2 linked regions of the Methylomagnum ishizawai genome follow. The main gene of each other region encodes a partner of the protein of the gene in region 2 in a complex. Links are inferred from orthologs where the notes say so. Each region holds a gene or a part of one and is shown on either strand. Other genes may lie near its edges.

Evidence for each region.
Region 1: the proteins of tsaD (region 2) and tsaB are in contact, whole or in part, in a solved structure (PDB 4WQ4), measured with the Escherichia coli proteins. The link is inferred for Methylomagnum ishizawai from one-to-one orthologs.

Annotation. Positions count from the first base shown.
Region 1 is NZ_FXAM01000001.1:2,625,758-2,630,339, forward strand. Bases 1,202-3,922 are described here. They hold tsaB (tRNA (adenosine(37)-N6)-threonylcarbamoyltransferase complex dimerization subunit type 1 TsaB), read right to left. Parts: upstream 3,050-3,922; coding sequence 2,354-3,049; downstream 1,202-2,353. Other genes in these bases: B9N93_RS11670 (glycoside hydrolase family 44 protein), read left to right, coding at 1,202-2,280; B9N93_RS11680 (ATP-dependent DNA helicase), read right to left, coding at 3,066-3,922. In the rest of the region: more of B9N93_RS11670, read left to right, coding at 1-1,201; more of B9N93_RS11680, read right to left, coding at 3,923-4,582. UniProt on the Escherichia coli protein: Required for the formation of a threonylcarbamoyl group on adenosine at position 37 (t(6)A37) in tRNAs that read codons beginning with adenine.
Region 2 is NZ_FXAM01000001.1:4,103,704-4,108,427, reverse strand. Bases 1,141-4,003 are described here. They hold tsaD (tRNA (adenosine(37)-N6)-threonylcarbamoyltransferase complex transferase subunit TsaD), read right to left. Parts: upstream 3,148-4,003; coding sequence 2,134-3,147; downstream 1,141-2,133. Other genes in these bases: dnaG (DNA primase), read left to right, coding at 3,988-4,003; B9N93_RS18450 (GatB/YqeY domain-containing protein), read left to right, coding at 3,499-3,948; rpsU (30S ribosomal protein S21), read left to right, coding at 3,249-3,482; B9N93_RS24930 (hypothetical protein), read left to right, coding at 1,748-2,230; B9N93_RS24935 (hypothetical protein), read left to right, coding at 1,299-1,703. Outside these bases: folK (2-amino-4-hydroxy-6-hydroxymethyldihydropteridine diphosphokinase), read right to left, coding at 1-257; folB (dihydroneopterin aldolase), read right to left, coding at 250-612; more of plsY, read left to right, coding at 690-1,140; more of dnaG, read left to right, coding at 4,004-4,724.

The sequences.
Region 1 (4,582 bases), 1.5 Mb from region 2 along the record:
AACCTGGCGCAACTACATCCGAAAATCTTCCGCTTCTCGCGCTTCGTGTTGTGGAACATCGACGATGGGACCGGCATCGTTTCCGAACCGCATTTCTATGTGGCCGCAGTGAAACTGGGCTGGACCCCGGACACCAAGCCCCCCGTGATAAAACTGGGTTCGGCCACCCTCAGTTCCACCTACGACCAACTCGCCTTGGTCTTCAAGACCAACGAGGCCACGTTGTACCGCCTCGAATATGGCGTCAACGATTACAGCCATCAGGTCCAAGACCTGCAGAACTGGGGCACGGCCCACAAGGTGAACCTGACCGGCCTGACGCCCGGCACCACCGTGCGATACCGCTTCACCGCCCTGGATCATCGTATCGATCCCCAGGCCACGCCCAACCAGAGCGTGCTGGAAGGCAACTACGTCCTGCCCCCGGCCCCGACCACGCCGCCCACCTTGTCCACCCCGACCGCGACCGGCGTGGAAGGCCATAAAATCACCTTGAAATGGACCACCGACCGGCCTTGCACCGCCGAACTGAGTTTCCAGAAGCAGGGCGGTGCGGAAACGCTGCGACGCACGCTCACCGACTTCGCCACCGCACGCAGCCTGTTGATCGACTTGCTGGAACCGTCCGCGGCCTATACCGGAACCCTCAAGGTCACCGACCATTTCGGCAACCAAGCCTCCAGCGCCGTCGCTTTCACCACCAAGGCCGGTAGCAGCGTCGATGTCGGGGTGACGCTGAATCCCGCCAACCGCAAACCCATCTCCCCTTATATCTACGGCAGCAACCAGAACCACGGCGCACCGCAATACACCTTCGGACGCCTAGGCGGCAACCGCTGGACCGCCTACAACTGGGAGAACAACGCCAGCAACGCCGGCGTCGATTACCTCAACGAGAACGACGATTACCTGCCCTGGGTCGAGGGGGTGCCCGCCAACCAGTACAACGTGCCGGGCCGGGCGGTTTCCTACGAGGTGGACAAGGTGTTCGCCGCCACCGGCCACGCCGAGGCGGTCCTGGTCACGGTGCCGATCCTGGGCTATGTCGCCGCCGACAAGGGTCCGGGGGGCGATGTCGCCGATTCCGGTCCCAATTACCTGCAAACCCGCTTCAAACAGGTTGATCTGGAGAAGAACGCGCCTTTCACCACCATGCCGGATACTGCCGATCCTTTCGTTTTCACCGACGAATATATCAACTGGATCAAGACCGTGGTCAAACCGGCCCATCCCGGCAAGCAGGTCTTCTACTCGCTGGATAATGAGCCGGATATCTGGTTCGCCAGCCATCCGCGCATCGAGCCACACCAGGAGTCCTACGACAGCCTGTGCCAGAAGAACCAAGCCGCCGCCGAGACCATCAAGACGGTCGATCCCAATGCCATGGTATTCGGTTTCGTGAGCTATGGCTGGTATGGCTTCACCTATCTCCAGGGCGCACCCGATGGCGGCGGATCGGACCATGCCAGCAAGGGCGATTTCACCGAGTACTACCTGGACCGCATGAGACAGGCCGAAACCACCGCCGGCAAGCGTTTGGTCGATGTGCTGGACCTGCATTTCTACACCGAGGCCAAATCGGCGGGCGGTTCGCCGGTCGGGTATTACTGGGATGGCAGCCAGATGGCCACGCTCAACACGCCCGAAGTGGTCGCGGCCCGCTTGCAAGCGACGCGCTCGCTGTGGGATGCCGGTTATGTGGAGAATTCCTGGATTCCGGGAGTACTGCCGGAGGGCGACAAGGCCATCCGCTTGATTCCCAGGATGAAGGCCAAGATCGACGCGCACTACCCCGGCACGAAGTTCGCCATCACCGAATATAACTACGGCGGCGGCAACCACATCTCGGGAGCTTTGGCCGAAGCGGACGCCTTGGGCATCTTCGGCCAGCAAGGCGTATTCGCCGCCACCCGTTGGCAGATGGGCGGCACCGAGCCGTTCATCGAGGCCGCTTTCCTGATGTACCGGAGTTTCGATGGCAAGGCGGCGAACTTCGGGGATATCGCCTTGGATGCTCAATCCGCCGATGTCACCAAGGTATCGGTCTATGCCAGCGTGGATTCCAGCGTGGCGGGTCGTTCGGTGTTCGTGGCGATCAACCGTAGCGACAAAGCCCAGGACGTGGGCTTGCAAGGCTTGCCGAACCAAGGCACGGCGCGGGTCTACCGGCTGGCCGGGACCGCGACCACGCCCGTTTATATGGGTTCGGTCCCCGTCACCAAGACCCAACTGGTGGTGGCCCTGCCGCCGATGAGTGTGTCCACCCTCGAAATCCGCTGAGGCTGGTGCTTTAACCGGACCTGGAAACGCCCGTGGGATGCGCCGACGCACATTCCACGGGCGTTCTGGTCTCTCAGGTCAAGCTGGGCAATTGGGGTTTTTTCGCCACGTTGTCCCGCAGATAAATGGGCTGGACCTGCTCCACCGGCACTGCCACGCCCGCCTGAAAAGCCGCCGCCCCCAGCCGGGCGACAAACCCGGCGCGGGGGAACTGCCCTTCCAACACGGTCAGCACCCGCCCGCCCAGGCGCTCCCCCAATACGGCACCATAGGTCGCCCAACCACTCCCGGTCGCCACGCCCCGGACCGCCTCGGGAAACGACGCTTGCTCTGCCGGAAGCACGGCTTCCTCCCCCAGCAATTCGGCCCAGCCCGTCCCACCCCGCCGGTACACGGCCCAATAGACTTCCCCCATCCGGGCATCGATGCAGGGAAAAGCGGTGTCCAGCCCGGTTGCGGCCAGGGCCGCCTCGGCCAGGGCCGCCAAGGTCGAAACCGGCACCACCGGCAAATCCGCCCCGAAAGCGATACCTTGAGCCACGCCTGCCGCGATCCGCACCCCGGTGAACGAACCCGGCCCGCGCCCGAAAGCCAGGGCGTCGAGCTGGCCGACAACCAGCCCCGCTTCCGCCAATAGCTCGTCCACCATGGGCAGGATCAGGCTGTTGTGCAGGCGCGGGGCCAGTTGGTAACGCTCGATCAGTTGGTCTCCCACCAGCAAAGCGGCGGAACAAGCTTCGGTGGCGGTTTCGATGGCGAGTAGGTTCATGGTCGTGTGCGTCTCCTCAGGGCGTGGCGAAAAAGCGTTCCACATCGGCCAGTGCGTGGCTCCGGGGCATGTCCGGGAGGCTGTCCAGGAACTCTTCGCCATAAGAGCGGCCCACTAGACGCGGATCGCATAGCACCAGCACGCCCCGGTCGGTCTGGTTGCGGATCAAGCGGCCCACGCCCTGTTTCAGAGCCAGGATGGCCGTGGGCAATTGATAAGACATGAAGGGGTTCGCCCCGGTTTTCTTCAGGCTTTCCAAACGGGCGCTCAACACCGGATCGCCGGGCGAGGCGAACGGCAGTTTGTCGATGATGACGCAGGACAGGGCCGGACCTTGCACATCCACGCCTTCCCAAAAGCTGGCCGTGCCCAACAAAATGCCATTCCCCGCCCGCTTGAACAATTCCAGCAAGGTGGATTTGGGCTGGCTGCCTTGGATGAACAGGGGATAGTCGAAATATTCGGGCAGGCGCTTGGCGGCTTCCGCCAAAGCTTGGTGCGAAGTGAACAACAAGAACGCCCTGCCCCGGCTGGCCCGCAACACCGGCACAGCGGCGCGGATCACGGCTTGGGTATAGCCCTGGGTTCCCGGATCGGGCAAGCCAGGCGGCAGGTATAGCAATGATTGGCGTTGATAGTCGAACGGGCTGTCCCAGGCTTTGCACTCGGCTTCCTGGAGTCCGCACTGGTGGATGAAATGCCCGAAGTCGCCGCCCACGGTCAGGGTGGCCGAGGCGAACACCCAGGCGGCTTGGCTGTACTGGCGGAATTTGCCGAACTCGTCGGCGACGGTCAGCGGCGTGCGGTTCAGGCTGAAGGCGCGTTTACGGGTTTCGAACCAACGCACGGTGTCGCCGCCGTCGGTGTTCTCGTTATCGTCGAGGAAAGCGTCGAGCCGGGAGCCGATCTCGAAACAGCGCTTGTAGCAGGACTCCAAGCCCTTGCCGCGTACCGCCAAAGGCTTGAGCAGGTCGGCCAATTGGCCCAATTGCATGAACAAGCCACCGATGATTTCCTTGACCAAGGGATCGTCCGCCACCCGGTGCCAAGCTTCGCGGCGGGTGGTTTCCACTCCCAGCGCCAGCCGCAAATCCTCGGTTTGGCGGTGCAGCCAATCGGCCTCGTCTTGTAGCGCGGGCACGTCGCGGGCGTCCTTGATCCACTCGGCGGTGATATCGTCGGCCAGTTCGGTGAATTGGCGCGAGGTTACGCTCAGCCCAAGGAACTGGGTGGACGATTCCAGGAATTGATGGGCCTCGTCCACCACGATGGCTTGGACATTCGGCAAAAGTTCGCCGAAACCATCGTTCCTCAGGGTCCAATCCGCCCAGAGCAAATGATGGTTGATGACCACCACATCGGCTTCCAGCGCGGCGCGGCGGGCCTTGACCAGATGGCATTCCGCATATTGGGGGCATTCCGAACCCAGGCAATTATCCACGGTGGAAGTCGCCGCCGCCCATAGGGGCGAGGATTCCGGCACGTCCACCGCTTCGGCGATATCGCCGGTCTGGGTGTGCTTGGCCCAGCGGC
Region 2 (4,724 bases):
GGCGGGTCGGCTTGTCGGACCCGGCCCTGCCGGTCTTCGATGGCTTTGAGCAAGGGGAGGAGTTCGGCGGGGGACAGCGCGGTCTCGCAACCGACCACGAGGTTATGAAAAGCCGGTCCCTCGAAACCGACCGCCGCTGTTTCGTAGAGGCTGGACACCCGCAAGGGGCCGAACAGCCGCGCCAATTCGGCCAGCGCGGCGGGGAGGTGGCGTTCCCGGTCGCGGGCGCTGCCCAGCCCTAGGAAAACCTCAGGCATGTCCCGGCTTGTGTCCGCGCTCGATCACGAGGCCCACGTCGCAGCCCTGGATCGCGCCCCGCTTATTCAAGGTCAGCCGCAGCCAGGGCACGCCGAATTCCTCGATCACGATCCCGGCGATGCGCTCGGCCAGGGTTTCGACCAGGAGGCAGCCGCTGGTTTCGACGAAGCTGATCAGCCGCCGCGACACCGCCTTGTAATCGACGGTATGGGCGATATCGTCGGACGCGGCGGCGGGCCGGATATCCGTGGCCATTTCCAAGTCCAGGATCACGGCCTGCTTGGTTTTGCGCTCCCAATCGTAGAGGCCGATCACCGTCTCGATCCGCAAACCCCGGAGAAATATAATGTCCATCGCCAATCCGTCCTGTGTTGAGTGTGCGGAATTGGTAGCATAAAAAGATCGAATTTTACAACCGGGGTGGTGCTGCGATGTTGGAATGGATTTTGATTCCTTTGGCCTATGGGTTGGGTTCCTTGTCCAGCGCGGTGCTGGTCAGCCGCCTGTTCGATCTGCCCGACCCCCGCGAGGAGGGCTCCAAGAATCCCGGCGCGACCAATGTGCTGCGCCTCGGCGGCAAGAAAGCCGCCATCATCACCCTGCTGGGCGATGCGCTGAAAGGCTTGATCCCGGTGTTGATCGCCAAGGGATTGGGCGCGGAACCCATGGTTGTGGGATTGGTGGGGCTGGCCGCGTTCATCGGCCATTTGTTCCCGGTGTTCTTCGGCTTCAAGGGCGGGAAGGGCGTCGCCACGGCCTTGGGGATTTTGAGCGGGTTCGCTTGGGGGGTCGGCGCGGCGGCGCTGGCGACCTGGATCGGTGTGGCCTTCGCCTTCCGCTATTCCTCGCTGTCGGCCTTGGTGGCGGCGGCTTTGGCCCCGGTCTATGTCTGGCTGTGGGCGGGGCAGTCGCCCGCGCTGACCGCCGTCGCCGTGGTGATGAGCGCCCTGTTGTTCTGGCGGCATAAGGGCAATATCGAACGCTTGCTCAAGGGCGAAGAGAGCAAGATCGGCAATAAGAAGGGTTAGGACGTGCTCGCTATGGCACTTCAATCATATTGGTCGGTGATGTATGTCGGCCCACATCATGGAGTGTTCTTGAAAAAGTTAGAGCGGCTCGCGGGTTTTACCGCTCTGGAGTTGGAGCGTGAACGTTTCATCATGTGGGAAGAAAGGGTCGAACACACTAGCTTTCTAGTCGAACACCGCGCAAGAACTTGGCCCGAACTCATTGTTGATGTGTTGCATATCGCTCAGCGCGTTTGTCCTGCATGGAAGCTTGTCATGGGCAACAAGGCTGTTGTGGCTGAAACTGGCCCAGCATGCAGTGGCGTTGAGGGATACACACAACGCATTTCTGGTACAAGAACTATGCGCTGGGAAATCAATGAGGCGCAGTACTACAATCGCATGAGGTGGCTAAGTGGTCAGCCCAACCGCTGGTAAAGCCAAGCTGGCTCGGCCTAACTCTGCGATAGGGGGCGGCGTTCATGCGAACCTATAGCGGACACCGGCAACCCGATTTCCATGTCCGCTATCGTTTTTTCAGTCCTGCCGAAGGGGGGCGGAGTACCCCGCCACGCCAGCATACCCGTTGGGATTTCCTATATGCGGATGACGATCCCCGGCGTGATCGCCTCTACATGATCTGGCCCGAATTCATCGATCCGGCGGGTTCGGTCTGGCCGGAAGGGGAAGTTCCAATGGAAGGCGATGCCTTGATGTTCATCGTCAATCCAGACTGGGTTTCCCAGCATAGGCAGCGCATTGCCGTCGGCACCCGGGGCTTTTTCATGGAAGGGTCGCGCAAGGTCGCCGCATGCGAAGTCACGGCCCTATTGGGCCTTTCCGTCCAACCCGGTAAAACCTGGATGAGCTACGGCGGCGTCAACTCGGTCAACGGCCAACGCGGCTGCGCCCGGATTTCCGCCGGTTCCACATGGCCCGCCAACAAGCGTTGGCAACCCGCATAGGCGATCATCGCCCCGTTATCCCCGCAGAAAGCCAAGCGCGGGAAATACACCCGATAACCTTCCTTCCGCGCCATATCATCCAGCTTTTCCCGCATCAGACGGTTGGCGCTGACCCCGCCCGCCACCACCAAGCGCTTCAACCCGGTTTCCCGCAAGGCCCGCCGCGATTTGATCAACAAAGTATCCACCACCGCCGCCTGGAACGCCGCCGCGATATCGGCCTTATCCTGGCGGGTGCCTTCAGTCGTGGCGAGCGTGGTCAAAGTGTGGGTCTTGAGTCCGCTGAAGCTGAAATCCAAGCCGGGCCGGTCGGTCATCGGGCGCGGGAAATCGAAGCGGTCCGCCCGGCCTTCATCGGCCAGCTTGGCGATTTCCGGGCCGCCCGGATACCCAAGGCCCAGCATCTTGGCGGTCTTGTCGAAAGCCTCCCCGGCGGCGTCGTCCAACGATTCGCCCAGGATGCGATAGCCGCCTATGCCTTCCACTTCCACCAACTGGGTATGTCCGCCCGACACCAACAGCGCGATGAACGGGAATTCCGGCGCGTCGGGTTCCAATAACGGCGCGAGCAAATGGCCTTCCATGTGGTGGACGCCGACGCAAGGGATATTCAGGGTCCAGGCCAGACTCCGGGCCACGGCGGCCCCCACCAACAAAGCGCCCACCAGCCCCGGCCCCCGCGTATAGGCGATGCCGCCCAAATCCCGCTGAGTCAGCCCCGCCTCGCCCAAGACCCGGCGGATCAAGGGAATCAGCTTCTTGACGTGGTCGCGGGAGGCCAATTCAGGCACCACGCCGCCATATTCCGCATGGGTCTTCACTTGGCTATAGAGCGCATGGGCGAGCAGCCCTTGTTCCGGGTGGTAGACCGCCACGCCGGTTTCGTCGCAGGAGGTTTCGATGCCGAGTACGAACATTGGTTTTTGCCTTCGTGAGCCGAGAGCGTATAATTATCCCCTTTTAATTCGGGGCCGGGATATCCGGCTGTCAATTTCCTATCAACCCTTTGGGGAGCTACATGCCTTCGATCAAGATCAGAGAAAACGAGCCGTTTGAAATCGCCATCCGCCGTTTCAAACGGGCCTGCGAAAAAGCCGGCGTCCTGTCGGAAGTCCGTCGCCGCGAGTTCTACGAGAAGCCCACCGAAGAGCGCAAGCGCAAAGCCGCCGCCGCCGTCAAGCGCCACCTGAAGAAGCTCTCCCGCGAACGCTTCGCCCTGCAGAACCTCCGCAAAGGCCGTCCGCAAGTCTGATCCTGGATTCCCCGCCATGAGTTCCCTCAAAGAAAGCCTGCAAGCCGACATGAAAACCGCCATGAAAGGCGGCGACAAGGATCGCCTGGGCGTGATCCGTTTGATCATGGCGGCGATCAAGCAGCGCGAAGTGGACGAGCGCATCAGCCTGGACGATGCCCAGGTCGTCGCCCTGCTCGACAAGATGATCAAGCAACGGCGTGAATCCATCGTCCAATACCAAGCGGGTAGCCGCGAAGATTTGGCGGCGATTGAAAGCGCCGAGATCGCGGTGATCCAAGCCTATCTCCCAGAAGCCCTCACCGAAGCCGAGATCGACGCCTTGATCCAGGCCGCGCTGGCCGCAACCGGCGCCACCGGCGTCGGCGGCATGGGCAAGGTGATGGCCGTGCTGAAACCCCAGATGCAGGGCCGGGCCGATATGACCGTGGTCAGCGCCAGGGTCAAAAGCCTGCTCGGTGCCTGACTGCCGCAGGGCACCGTGCCTCCCGCCGGATCATGAACGATGGCCGGCAAGATTCCCGAACACTTCATCCAAGAAGTCCTCGCCCGCGTCGATCTGGTCGAACTGATCGACGCGCGGGTTCCCCTCAAGCGCTCGGGCGGCAACTTCATAGCCCGCTGCCCCTTCCACAACGAGAAATCCCCCAGCTTCTCGGTCAGTCGCGACAAGCAGTTCTATCATTGCTTCGGCTGCGGGGCCAGCGGCAACGCCATTGGCTTCCTGATGGAATACGACCGCCTGAGTTTCCGCGAGGCCATGGAAACCCTGGCCGATACGGCCGGACTCAAAATCCCCGAGGAACCGCGCCCCGGTAAACCCGACACGCCGCGCCCGGAACCGACCGCCGATTTATACGCCGTGCTGGATTGGGCCGCCCGCTGCTACCAAACCCAGCTCAAAACCCATCCCGAAGCCGCCCGCGCCGTCGAATACCTGAAAGGCCGCGGCGTCACTGGCGAGATCGCCCAACGCTATCGCTTGGGTTACGCCCCACCCGGCTACCGCGTCCTGCCCCAGGATTTCCCGCTGGACACGCTGAAGGCGGCGGGCCTCGTCACCGTCAAGGAGGGTGGCACCGCCTACGATTGGTTCCGTGACCGCGTGGTCTTTCCCATCCGCGACCGCCGCGGGCGGGTGGTGGGCTTCGGCGGGCGGGTGCTGGGCGATGGGGTGCCCAAATACTTGAATTCCCCCGAAACCGCCACATTTAAAAAAAGCCACGAAGTCTATGGACTCTA